2 regions of the Catenibacterium mitsuokai genome follow, and region 1 is predicted to be linked to the other one. Evidence: a T-box and tRNA genes for the amino acid it is inferred to sense, from the RefSeq annotation. Region 1 holds a T-box; the other holds one or more tRNA genes.
The links. The T-box of region 1 lies ahead of alaS (alanine--tRNA ligase). A T-box ahead of a tRNA ligase gene usually reads a tRNA of that ligase, here a tRNA-Ala.
Positions count from the first base shown of each region.

Region 2: it encodes a tRNA-Ala, which carries the amino acid that the T-box ahead of alaS (alanine--tRNA ligase) is inferred to sense. The anticodon was not compared.

Region 1 covers NZ_CP102271.1:810,562-817,440, reverse strand. Annotated here, with positions in the region: gene NQ499_RS04115 (lactonase family protein) at 1-246, opposite strand, end outside; gene NQ499_RS04110 (DUF1292 domain-containing protein) at 284-607, opposite strand; gene ruvX (Holliday junction resolvase RuvX) at 611-1,033, opposite strand; gene NQ499_RS04100 (IreB family regulatory phosphoprotein) at 1,033-1,290, opposite strand; gene alaS (alanine--tRNA ligase) at 1,349-3,955, opposite strand; T-box leader at 3,987-4,181, opposite strand; gene NQ499_RS04090 (Na/Pi cotransporter family protein) at 4,224-5,195, opposite strand; gene recD2 (SF1B family DNA helicase RecD2) at 5,342-6,879, opposite strand, start outside.
Region 2 covers NZ_CP102271.1:708,284-715,162, forward strand. Annotated here, with positions in the region: gene NQ499_RS03530 (FprA family A-type flavoprotein) at 1-136, opposite strand, end outside; gene NQ499_RS03535 (flavin reductase) at 152-748, opposite strand; gene NQ499_RS03540 (putative ABC transporter permease) at 808-1,548, opposite strand; gene deoC (deoxyribose-phosphate aldolase) at 1,799-2,467, shown strand; tRNA gene NQ499_RS03550 (tRNA-Ala) at 2,562-2,637, opposite strand; tRNA gene NQ499_RS03555 (tRNA-Ile) at 2,658-2,734, opposite strand; tRNA gene NQ499_RS03560 (tRNA-Ile) at 2,755-2,831, opposite strand; gene NQ499_RS03565 (hypothetical protein) at 3,445-3,621, shown strand; partial or broken gene NQ499_RS03570 (PTS sugar transporter subunit IIC) at 3,679-4,830, shown strand; gene NQ499_RS03575 (glycoside hydrolase family 35 protein) at 4,836-6,614, shown strand.

The sequences.
Region 1 (6,879 bases):
CATGCAGGCATACTGCCAGATACCACCATCCTGAGCACGTCCTGTCCCATTACGATAAGTCAAGTACATAAAACGTCCATTTTTATTCATTGCGAGAGGGCTGGCAAGAGACTTAACGAAAGATTTCTTAATGATTTCTCCGTTGTCTACATTAAAATAGAATGCATAGATACCACGATCAAGGTCTGTTCCTTCACTACCTACAAAGAAAATATCTACTGTTTTTGTTTTACTAAAAAGTCCCATAATTATCTCCTTACTAAAACTAGGTAACGGTTGTTACCTAGTTCTTATCACATTCAGAACAATCTGTGACGCAGTCCCCATCCTCGCATACGCAGCCATCACATTTATCATCTGTTTCTTCTTCATCATGCATATTGAAGTCTTCTAGAACTTCTTCTAGACGCTCCCATTCAGCTGGATCTTCGATATCGTATAGATGATTATCATCATCATAACGAGATGCAAAAATCTGCTCATCATCGTCTTCACTATAATACATGACATATTTATTTCCATTCTCTTCATCTTCATAAGTGAAAAGAATTTCAAATACGTTTTCTTCCCCATTATTATCAGTAATCACAATTTTATTGTCGTCCATTGCTTATCTCCTTATCTTATCAAGATAGCCCTGAAGAATTTCAACTGCTGCCATCTTATCAACAACCTGTTTACGTTTCTTTCTAGAAACATCACCAAAAATCAGATTATTTGTCGCAATAACAGTAGTCAATCTTTCATCTTCAAGAATAACTTCAACATCCATCATCTTCTCTAAACGTTCTTTAAAATCAATAGAAATCTGTGCACGTTCACCAAGATCACCATTCATATGCTTAGGTAATCCTAAAACAATTGTATGAATATTATTCTCTTCTACGATATTCTTGATATGATAAGCACATTTCTTATAAGCGTTTTCGCTAAAATGATAAGTTTCTACACCATGTGCAAGCATTCCTAATGTATCACTTATCGCAACACCGCAAGTACGTGAACCTAAATCTAGTCCTAAAATCTTTTCCACTATTTAGACTCCAAATAGAACTTTACAAGTTCTTCAATAATTTCATCACGATCAGCCTGCTGAATAATAGATCTTGCACTCTTATGACTTGAAATATAAGCAGGATCATTAGAGATCAGATAACCAGCAATCTGGTGAACTGCATTATATCCTCTTTCTTCTAAAGCCTCAGCAACTGTCATCAAATTATTTCTAATTACTTCTCGCTTGAGATCTTCTGAGTTAAATACTCTTGTCTGTGTATAATCTTGTGCCATAATGAACCCCCCTATACAATTTATATTTTAGTATAAACGAAGATAAAATTCAATTTTTTTACAATTTAGATTTTACGGCAGTGATTGCTTCATCAATCTTATCTAATGTTGGTGCACCACCCTGAGCGAAATCTGGTTTTCCTCCGCCACGACCATCAAGTACTTCATTCATAGCCTTAACTAATACACCTGCTTTATATGTATTTGTAAGATCCTTAGTAATACCTACAAAATATGAATTCTTTCCTTCAAAAGTGCTTGTCACTACGACAATACCACTTTCTAACTGGTCTCTAAAATCAAATGCCATCTGTTTAGCGGCTGCATTATCCTTTTCTACATGAGTATAAAGGAACTTCACACCATTGACTTCTTCAACCTGAGATGCCTGGTTCTTTGCTTCTAATGCATTCAACTTACTTGTTAATGTTTCGATTTCTTTCTTCATTGCATTAAGTGTAGTCATAGTGCTTTCAGCCTTTTCTACGATTTTATTCAAATCATTTGCCTTAAGTACAGTACCTACTTCTTCTAAAGTTTCTTCAGATTTTCTTAATGCTTTATAAGCTCTCACATTAGTGACTGCTTCAATTCTTCTTACACCAGAACCAACTGAAGTTTCCATTTCAATCTTGAATAAACCAATCTTTGCAGTATTAGAAACATGTGTACCACCACATAATTCTACTGAGAAGTCACCTACACGTACAACTCTTACAACATCACCATATTTTTCATCAAATAAAGCTGTTGCCCCTGCACTGATGGCTTCTTCCTTAGGCATTTCTTTAACATCTACATCAACACCCTTGAAGATATATTCATTAACCATATCTTCTACAGCTGTTAATTCTTCTTTAGTCATCTTTGATGGATGAGTGAAGTCAAAACGTAATCTGTTTTCATCTAAGTAAGAACCAGCCTGTCCAACATGTGAACCTAAGACATTCTTTAATGCGGCATCTAATAAGTGAGTTGCTGTATGGTTATTTTCAATTAAAGTACGACGTGCTGTATCCACTGTTAATTCTACAGTATCACCTACATGTACACTGCCACTCGTTAACTTAATATAATGTAAATGCTGACCATTAGGAGCCTTTAATACATTAGTGACTTCCGCATCAAACTGATCAGAATGCGCAGAACCTGTATCTGCACACTGACCACCCATTTCAGCATAGAAGTTAGTTGTTTCAACGATGATTTCACCTTCATCAGTCAGTTCATCGACCTTTTCTCCATCCTTGAATAAACCTATAACTGTAGTCTTACAAGGTGCTGTGTCATAAACGAAAGTAGAAGGAGTAGTGAAATCCATTAAATCAATCTTCTGAGAAGCCATTGATTCTCTTTCACCACGTGCTGCACGAGCACGATCCTGCTGTGCTTTCATTTCTACCTGGAACCCTTCGCTATCAACAGTGAAACCAGATTCTTCTGCGATTTCAATAGTTAATTCTAGTGGGAAACCATATGTATCATATAACATGAAGGCAGTAGAACCATCAATCATCTTATCGTCAGAGTGTGCAATAACATCCTTGATCTTCTTTTCACCCTGAGATAATGTCTTATGGAATGCCACTTCTTCTTTCTTAACAGCTTCCTTAACGAATTCTGCTTTTTCTGGAAGATAATCATAGAATTCTTTCATGTTATCTACTACAACATCTACTAAAGTATATAAGAAAGGCTTATCGATACCGATGTTCTTACCGTAACGAACAGCTCTTCTTAAAATTCTTCTTAATACATAACCACGTCCTGCACGGTCAAACATAGCACCATCACTTAATGCGAATGTTACAGTACGGATATGATCGGCAATAACTCTATAAGCCATCTTATCTTCTGCATACTTTACATCAGCTAATTCTTCTGTTGCATGAATGATAGGTAAGAATAAGTCTGTATCAAAGTTTGTTTCACCTTCCTGGATGATTGAAGTAATTCTTTCAAGACCCATACCAGTATCAATATTCTTATGTGGTAATTCTTTATAATCTTTACGATCAATTGTAGGATCACAATCAAACTGAGAGAATACGATATTCCAGATTTCTACATAACGATCATTTTCCATTTCTTCAAAGAATAGTCTTTCGCCGATATGATCTGGGTCATATTTTTCTCCACGGTCATAGAAAATTTCACTATCTGGTCCACCAGGTCCTGCACCGATTTCCCAGAAGTTATCTGCAGTCTTTAAGATATGTGATGGATCTACACCACATTCTTTAGTCCATACATTGTATGCATCTTCATCATCTGTATAAACAGTGATATATAATTTATCTTTATCAAAAGCAAGCCATTCTTCCCCTGTTAAGAATTCCCATGCAAAATGAATTGCTTCTGTTTTAAAATAATCACCAATAGAGAAGTTACCTAACATTTCAAAGAATGTATGGTGACGTGCTGTCTTCCCTACGTTTTCAATATCGTTTGTACGAATAGATTTTTGTGCATTTGTGATACGATTACATGCTGGTTTTTCTGTACCATCAAAATATTTCTTTAATGCTGCTACACCTGCATTGATCCATAATAATGTTGGGTCATCATGTGGAATCAATGAAGCACTTGGTTCAACCATATGTCCCTGTTTCTTGAAATATTCAAGGAATAATGCACGAGTCTGATTACCTGTTAACTTTTTCATAATATCCTCCTAAATAAAAAAGCCGTTCCTTAAAAGGAACGACTTAAATCGCGGTACCATCCTTATTCATAGATACTATCTATGCCCTTTATGACTTTAACGCAGTCATACGTTGATGTTTACATCACTCTCGAAAGGAGCCTTCCTTCATACACCCAAGAACTTGCACCACCCGTTCTCTCTCTTAAGACCTCTATGAAGTACTTGTCTTTCTCAACGATTATGCACCTATTATACATAAAAAAAAGATAAGGCGCAAGCCTTATCTCTATTCTTCGATTAAAGAACCTTCTGCAAGCATTTCACCCTTGATTGGTAATAACTTGTAGATAAGTTTCATAAATACTGCATCAAATGGTAACATGATTACTGTAGTTACAATATTGAATACTGTATGGAAGTTTGCCACCTGATGAGCTGGAGTTCCAGAGAATTCAGCAATCCATGATAATAATGGTGTAGCAGAACATATAATCAAGAAGAAGATTGTACCTACCAAGTTAAATAAAACATGGAATGTCGCAATACGCTTAGAATTTCTACATCCAGTCACTGATGCAAGAATGGCAGTAATACAAGTACCGATGTTTAATCCACATACCATGAATGCTGCTGTGCTAAATGGAACTAAGCCCTTAGTTGCAAGTGCAGAAAGGATACCTACTGCTGCACCAGAAGACTGAATCAAAGCAGTAAAGGCAGCTGCAAATAATACTGCAAGTATTGGATTAGAAAGAGTTGTCATTAATTTAATAAAGACCGGTTCCTTCTGAAGTGGCACAACGGCCCCGCTCATCATATTCAGGCCCATGAAAAGGATACCAAATCCAGTCATGACTGAACCAATGCCTCTTACCTTACGACTCTTAAAGAATAAGCACATGAAGACACCCACAACTGCAAAGACCGGTGCAACAACACCTACATTAATTGCAATCATCTGTGCTGTAATAGTTGTACCGATATTAGAACCCATTACAACCCAGATACATCTGTTTAATGTCATCAAGCTAGCATTCATGAAACCAATCAACATAACAGTCACCGCAGAAGAACTCTGCACAGCAGCTGTTACACCGATTCCGACAAGAACACCTTTAAATTTTGTATTTGTTAATTTTTCTAAGATAGTTTTTAAGCGGTCACCTGCAGCATCTTCTAAGGAATCACTCAAAACCTGCATTCCATACAAAAAGAGTGCCAGCCCACCTAACAAATCAAGCCAGTTAGTTATTTTCATAATCTCGTTTTCCTTCTTTTACCACTCCATTATAACGTGTCTCCACGCAAATGTCGTTAACTAAATGTTAAAATAATCTTAAGTTTATGTAAAGTACTTTACAAAAATAACTTAAATTTAATGTTTTTAACGAATTATTTACTTGATTATTCGAAGCCAGATATCGAAAAAGTAGAAGTATTCTGTCTCTCCTGAAAGCGTTTGATTAATGTTGTGCGTCTTTGTTCATCCTGATTATTATGTAGACCTCGAATAAAGACACCATGATCCCCTAAGATAAACAAAGACTGCTTAGCTCTTGTGATACCTGTATATAATAAGTTCTTCTTCATCATGATGCTATATTCTGGCAGCACTGACATAATAACAATCTTAAATTCATTACCCTGAGATTTATGAACGGACATACAATAAGCATGCCTTAACATATTGAATTCACTGGTACGATAATTGACAAACTGACCATCAAAGTCCACTGTCAAGCTGTCATAAGGTAAGCCTGTATCTTCCTTTCTTTCTATTTCTACTAGAATACCTACATCTCCATTATAGACATCATCATCCGGACGATTTCTTAATTGAAGAAGCTTATCTCCTTCCCTAAAGATCTTACCGCCCACTTTGATTTCAGCTTTATCACTTGTGGGTGGATTAAAAATAGCCTGTAATGATTCATTTAAAGCATCTATACCTGCAACACCACGATACATAGGAGCAAGTACCTGTACATCGGATGCATCATAGCCTTCTTCGACTGCCTTTTTCACAATAATCTGTACACAATGAGCGACATCTTTATTAGGACAGACAGTAAAATGAATATCACGATAATCATCAAAGACATGTGAATCATATTGATCGTTTCTAATATCATGGGATAATGCCACAATGCCACTGCCTTCTTCTTGACGATAAATAGTCTGTAAGCAGATATGAGGAATACCACTCAATAACATATCCTTTAAGACATTACCTGGTGATACAGATGGCAGCTGCTGGTCATCACCAATAAGCAGAATCTTATGAACATGACCACAGGCATCTAGTAATTTAGAAAATAAGAGAGTATCTACCATCGAGAACTCATCAATAACAAGGAGATCTATATCTAAAGGATGATCGGCATTCATAGAGAATGTATTAGTAGATATATCCCATTTTAATAAGCGATGAATAGTGGATGCCTCTAGTTTAGTTAATTCTGATAGTCGCTTAGCCGCACGTCCTGTAGGTGCTACTAAGCCAATCTTTTCATCAGGATATAATGAACGATAAACCTTTAAAATAGCCTGTACGATTGTTGTTTTCCCTGTACCTGGACCACCTGTTAAAATAAGCGCAGATTCTTCTAAGAACTTCTTAATCGCATTCTTCTGTATTTCATCATATGTAATACCCTGTGATTTTTCTGCTCTTTTAATTTTTTCATCAATTAAAGACTCTTCAATAGGATTAGCTGATTGATTTAGATAACGTTCAAACTTTTCAGCAATCATCTTCTCACTCTCATATAAATCACCTGGGTAATAACGATCTTCTTCCTGAATTACTTTTGTACCTGTAATATCATCTAGATTCTTCTCAAATAATTCATCAGGACATTCAGGTAGCATACGTCTGAAATTATGATAAAAAGATTCATAATCACTATAGGTACTTCCTGTTTGAAAGCATAAATCCATTA
Region 2 (6,879 bases), 100 kb from region 1:
TCTTATCATCTACTAATAAATAAGAATTATAACTTACACCATCAGGAACAGGATAAACATTTTCAAATAGTTCTAAACGTCTATCATTGCCTCCTACATAATAAAAATCATCACTTATTTGTCTTACATTAAACATTCCTTTTCCTCCTGCTTAAAGTGGCTCAAAATCAGATGCCGGATGTTTACAGATTGGGCAGATCAAATCCTCAGGTAATTCATCACCTTCATAGACCCATCCACAAATCTTACATACCCATCCTTTTTTCTTCTTTTCTGGTTTTGGTTTCACATTCTTGAAATAATAGTCATATGTCATAGAATCATGATCATTTAAGATAACAGCATCATCAAGTTCTACAATAAACATCGTATGTGTTAACTCATCCAATGTTTCTATAACATGACCTTTCATATATGCATTTGCATATTGTGTTAAGTAAGGTAATGAGTCTTTCAAATCATACATATCAAAACCATCAAACTTATTAATCTCTTTACCACTCTGGAAACCAAATCGTTTAAAGATATCAAAAGGGCATGTGATATCAAGCACAGATAAAGTCATATTCTTTGACTTCATCAATACATCATGAGTGTAATTCGCCTTATTCACAGTCACTGCAATACGATAAGGATTACTTGTGAGCTGTACAGCTGTATTAATAATACAGCCATTAGGCTTATTACCATCATTTACACCTAATACATACAAACCATAACTGAGTTTAAATAATGCATTCTTTTCCATGGTCACACCTCCTCTTGTTTATTATAACCGTTTACACAAAAGAAAAAAACTCAGATGCATTATTTCTGAGTTTTTGTGTGGTATTTGTTTAAGATATCAGGGAATGCCTTGACTAAACGACGATGTGAATATTTCTTAATAAGATGTTCACGGTGACTATCCTTTAATTGACGTGCAATCTTAAAGATATCATCTGTTGTAATTTCATTATGAATATCTAGTTCTAATTCATCGGCAAACTTCTTAAGATCCTGAGAGACTGTCTCAAGCTTTTTCGCAAGATGAGTGGCTTCAACAAGTGTAGTAATGAAGTCGCTTGTGAATAGTGTGATACAAACAGTAGAAGCAATAACCATTGGAATATAATCATATTGTATAAGCATATGAGTTAGATATGGCTGTACATTCTTTACGGCAGTCACAGAGAAGAAACCAAAGATAAAGAAGCCTTCTAAACAGATACGACCATTTAAATTAAATCTCATTTGAGAATAATCCCACCATCTTGCATGAAACATCTTTTCCATGAAATAAGATGTGAGATATTCAATAAAGCATGCGACAATAGCTCCTTCTATAAAAATAAGAGACCAATCTTTAGAGATAGGAAATAAAGCACATACAACAATCGCACCTGATCCATAAATAGGAATGCAAGGTCCGGTTAAGAAACCACTGTTATGTATCTTATGACCTGTGGCGATAGGGCAGATAAGTGATTCCCAGATCCACCCACAGAAACTATAGATAAAGAAGGAAATAACAAGTATTGTCCAGTTATTCGCAAATGCATCTAACATATTATATTAACCTCCTTATTAATATTTCACCCATTATAGCATTATAGTAATATAGAAACAAAGAAAACTATAATTTGAGCTTAACTTATTCTTTTTATTAAGAAAAAGGAAATTAAAAGAAACTGATACATTTACGATTATAGGTGCAATAATTACAAAAAATTGGAATTAAGATGCCGGAAAACATAATTGGTTACTTTATTTTAGATAAACTGTTATAATAGTTTATGTAAAGAGAGGTAAAAATAAAATGAATACAAATGATATTTTAAAAAAAGTAGACCACACATTATTAGCTCAGAGTGCCACTTGGGAAGACATTAAGGTAATCCTAGATGATGGAATCAAATATGGTACAGCATCTGCATGCATTCCAGCTGCTTATGTGAAACAGGCAGCAGAATATGTGGATGGTAAACTTCCTATCTGTACAGTTATTGGATTCCCAAATGGATACAGTACAACTGCAGTAAAAGTATTTGAAACAAAGGATGCTATCGCAAATGGTGCATCTGAAATTGATATGGTTATTAATATCGGATTCTTAAAAGATAAGAGATATGAAGAAGTAGAAGATGAAATCCGTCAGATTCATGAAGCGTGTGATGGTAAAATCTTAAAGGTTATTATTGAAACATGTCTTCTTACAGAAGAAGAAAAGATCAAGATGTGTGAATTAGTCACAAATGCAGGTGCAGAATACATTAAGACATCAACAGGGTTCTCAACTGCAGGCGCTACATTTGATGATGTAAAGTTAATGCATGATCATGTGGGTGAAGGAGTTAAAGTAAAAGCAGCAGGTGGTATTAGGTCATTTGATGATGCTGAAAAGTTCATCGAACTTGGTGCTGACAGACTTGGTACAAGCCGCCTAGTTAAAATCATGAAGAATACAGACACTGGTGCAGGTTACTAAAAGTAAAGAACCATAATCCTTTATGTAGGACTATGGTTCTTTTTTACGCAATGAAATAAAAAAACAGACACATATGTGTCTGTTAAGTTCTAAATGGTGGAGCCTAGGAGGATCGAACTCCTGACCTCCTGCGTGCAAAGCAGGCGCTCTCCCAGCTGAGCTAAGGCCCCAAAGAAATTTTAAATAAACATGGTGGGCCTGAATGGATTTGAACCATCGACCTCACCCTTATCAGGGGTGCGCTCTAACCAACTGAGCTACAGGCCCATGTTTAACAGTTTTAGAAATGGTGGGCCTGAATGGATTTGAACCATCGACCTCACCCTTATCAGGGGTGCGCTCTAACCAACTGAGCTACAGGCCCATTTCTTGACTGCTCACCTATAATACCATGTAGAAGTAGACACGTCAATAAAAAAATAAAGAAATTATACAGAAATTGGGAAAATCGGAGAAACCAGGAAAATCTGATTCCGATGCGATATTATCTTAAATAGCATGAAAGTTGTAAAAACAAATTATTAACTTGAATACCCACAAACTACTGGTATAAAAGACGTTTTTAATAGGATTCTTTTAAATGGCATGAGAAAGATGAGATTAATATCATATGCAGGCTATGGGTATTACAAAAAGTTGTTTGATTTCTTTATTATACCAATGGTGTGAGTATATAGTTGAAAAATAAATGTATATTTAATGTAATAGTTCACGAAGAATGAAAACTGTATTTTGTTGGTAAAATATTATGCTTTACTTTTCTAGATAAAAGAATTGTTTTACTTATTAATTTAAAGAAATATAGGTAAAAAATCAGTAAAATAATTAGTTTATTGGTCTTATAACTGTAAAATCGTCAAATAAATAGTAAAAACGTATAAAAATAGAGTAAAACAATTGATTTATTTACTAAAATGTTTTACTATCATAGCAGATAAAACATCGATGTAATATCAATTAAAAGAGGAGAGAGAAAAATGTATCAGAAATTTATGGACTTTATGTCCGACAAATTGATGCCGATTGCTATGAAAGTCGGTACTCAAAAACATTTAGTTGCATTAAGGGATTCATTCATTGCAACTATGCCTGTAGTTATGACAGGATCAATCGCTTTATTGATTAATGCCTTTTTAGTAGACTTCCCTTCATAGTTCGGATGGGATGGAATTACTAAAACATTCCAGTGGTTAGTAGACATCAACGGTCTTATTTTTAATGGTTCACTTGCTATTGTATCACTTGTATTCATCTTTGCTTTGGGTTATAACATTGCAAAAGTATACGAAGTTGATAAACTATCAGGTGGCTTAGTCGCATTATCATCATTTGTTATTTCTTTAGGAACATCAATGACAAAAGCATTTGAAGTATCAGGTGTAACTAGTGGTGTTGCTAAAGCTCTTAACAAAGTAGCTGGCTTAAGTTATGCAAAGGGATCTTTATCAGTAACTGTTAGTGGCTTGATTCCTGGTAACCAGGTAAGTTCTAGAGGTTATTTCACTGCAATTATTATTGGCTTCTTAGCAGTTATTGTTTTCGCTAAGATTATGAAGAAAGACATTACTATTAAGTTACCTGATTCAGTACCACCTGCAATCGCTGTTCCTTTCACATCTATTATTCCTGCTTTTGTTGCAATGTATGTTGTTGCAATTCTTACATTTGCATTTGACCAGTTAACTGGTAAACTAATTATCGATTGAATCTATGATGTATTACAGGCTCCATTATTAGGATTCTCTCAGAGCCCGGTTTCAGTTATTGCTGTTGCATTCTTAACTCAGTTATTCTGGTTCTTTGGTATCCATGGTGGAAACGTTATGGCACCTATCATGGAAGGTGTATTTGGTGTTGCTTTACTTTCTAACCTTGAAGCATATAAGGCTGGTACAAAAATTCCTTATTTATGGACTAGTGTGTCATATGGTGCATTCGTATGGTACGCAACATTAGGATTATTAATCGCAATTTTCATGGTATCAAAGAATAAACATTACAGACAGGTTGCTAAATTAGGTATTGCTCCTTGCTTATTCAACATTGGAGAGCCTGTTATGTATGGTTTACCTACAGTATTAAATCCAATTCTATTTATTCCATTCTTATTATGTCCAATCGTAATGTCAGGTGTTGCATATGCAGCAACAGCTTTAGGTTTAGTTGCTCCAGTAACACAAAACGTTGCATGGGTAATGCCTCCTGTTCTATATGGTTTCTTTGGTACAGCTTTTGACTGGCGTTCAATTATCTTATCATTAGTTAACTTAGCACTTGCTGTTATTATTTACTTCCCATTTGTTAAATTAGCTAATAACCCAAAATTTGAAAATGCTGGAAATGCTGGAAATGGTGAGGAATAACCGTTTTGGATAGAATACAAATCAAAGAAGATTTTATTATAGACGGGCAGAAAACCAAAATTATTTCTGGAGCAGTTCATTACTTTAGAATTGTTCCAGAATATTGGGAAGATACTTTATTAGATTTAAAAGACATGGGATGTAATGCTGTTGAAACTTATATCCCATGGAATTTGCATGAGCCATATAAAGGAAAATTTGATTTTGATGGTCAAAAAGATGTATGTGCCTTTTTGGAACTTGCAAAGAAGTTAGGATTATATGTTATCATAAGACCTTCACCTTATATTTGTTCAGAGTGGGAATTAGGTGGTTTACCAGCTTGGCTTCTAAAGGATTCAGATATTCGTTTAAGAACTAATGATAGTGTTTATATGAAGCACTTAGAAGAATATTATGCTGTATTATTACCTATGATTGCTAAATATCAAATTAATAGAGAAGGGACTATTATTTTAGCACAGCTAGAAAATGAATATGGATCTTATAATCAAGATAAAGACTATTTAAAAGCATTACTCAAAATGATGCGTGAATATGGCATTGAGGTGCCGATATTTACAGCAGATGGGACTTGGGAAGAAGCATTAGAGGCAGGCAGCCTTTTTGAAGAAGATGTTTTTCCGACAGGAAATTTCGGATCTAATGCAAAAGAAAATATCGCAGTATTAAAAGAATTTATGAAAAAGCATCAGATTGTTGCACCTATCATGTGTATGGAATTCTGGGATGGTTGGTTCAATAGATGGAATATGGAAATTGTAAAAAGAGATCCTGAAGAATTAGTGCAGAGTGCTAAAGAAATGATTGATTTAGGAAGTATCAATTTCTATATGTTCCATGGTGGTACAAACTTTGGATGGATGAATGGATGTTCAGCTAGAAAAGAACATGATTTGCCGCAGATTACATCTTATGATTATGATGCTATCTTAACAGAGTATGGTGCCAAAACAGAAAAGTATCATTTATTGAGAAAAATGATTACAGGCAAACAGGATATTTTGCCTGATAGAAGAAAAACAGCAAGTTATGGCAGGGTTTCTTTGAATAGAAGCGTCTCCCTTTTTAATACATTGTCTAGTTTAAGTAGAGTCATTGAAAGTCCATGGCCTGAAAGTTTTGAAAAACTTGATTATTATTATGGTTACGTTTTGTATGAACATGATTTTGAGTCATATAAGGATGATGTGACTATGAGAATCATTGATGCAAGAGATAGAGCACAGATTTATTTAGATAAAGAGTATGTAGCAACTCAATATCAAGAAGAAATTGGTGATCCTGTCACACTTCATACAAAAAAAGATTGCAAACATTCCTTAGGCATATTATTAGAGAATATGGGAAGAGTAAATTATGGATCTAAACTACAAGCTGATACACAAAGAAAAGGTATAAGAAATGGTGTAATGCTTGATATCCATTTTACAAAGAACTGGAAACAGTACTGTATTGATTTTACGAAGGTAAATCAAATTGAATGGGATAACGCCAATATTGGAGGTCCGACGTTCAATGAGTATGTATTTGATATTCAGGACACACCTAAAGAAACATTTATTGACCTATCTGCCTTTGGAAAAGGTATAGTTATAGTAAATGGATTTAACTTAGGAAGATTCTATAATTCGGGGCCTACTCTTTCATTGTATATTCCAGGTCCATTACTAAAAAAAGGAAATAATCAAATTGTTATTTTTGAAACAGAAGGTATTGTTTCTGATTCAATCAATCTAGTTGATAAACCAATTTTTAAAAAAGACATGAATAATAACTCCTAAAGTGAAAAGTTAAATTCCACTTTAAAAAGAAACGAAAATGATGTGGAATTTAGTCGTTCAGGATTATATTTTCATAAGAATATCGGGTATTAATTCTGATATTCTTTTTGTTTTGGGAATGGAACTTAATCATTCGTACACTAGAAATGAGATTCTAACGTCATAAATCATGGTATTTTAAGGCGCAATAAAGCTATGGAATTTCGTTCATTTTTTCGAGTGTAAGACTAAATTCCACTTTACTTTCATGTGCTATTGTCAGCCT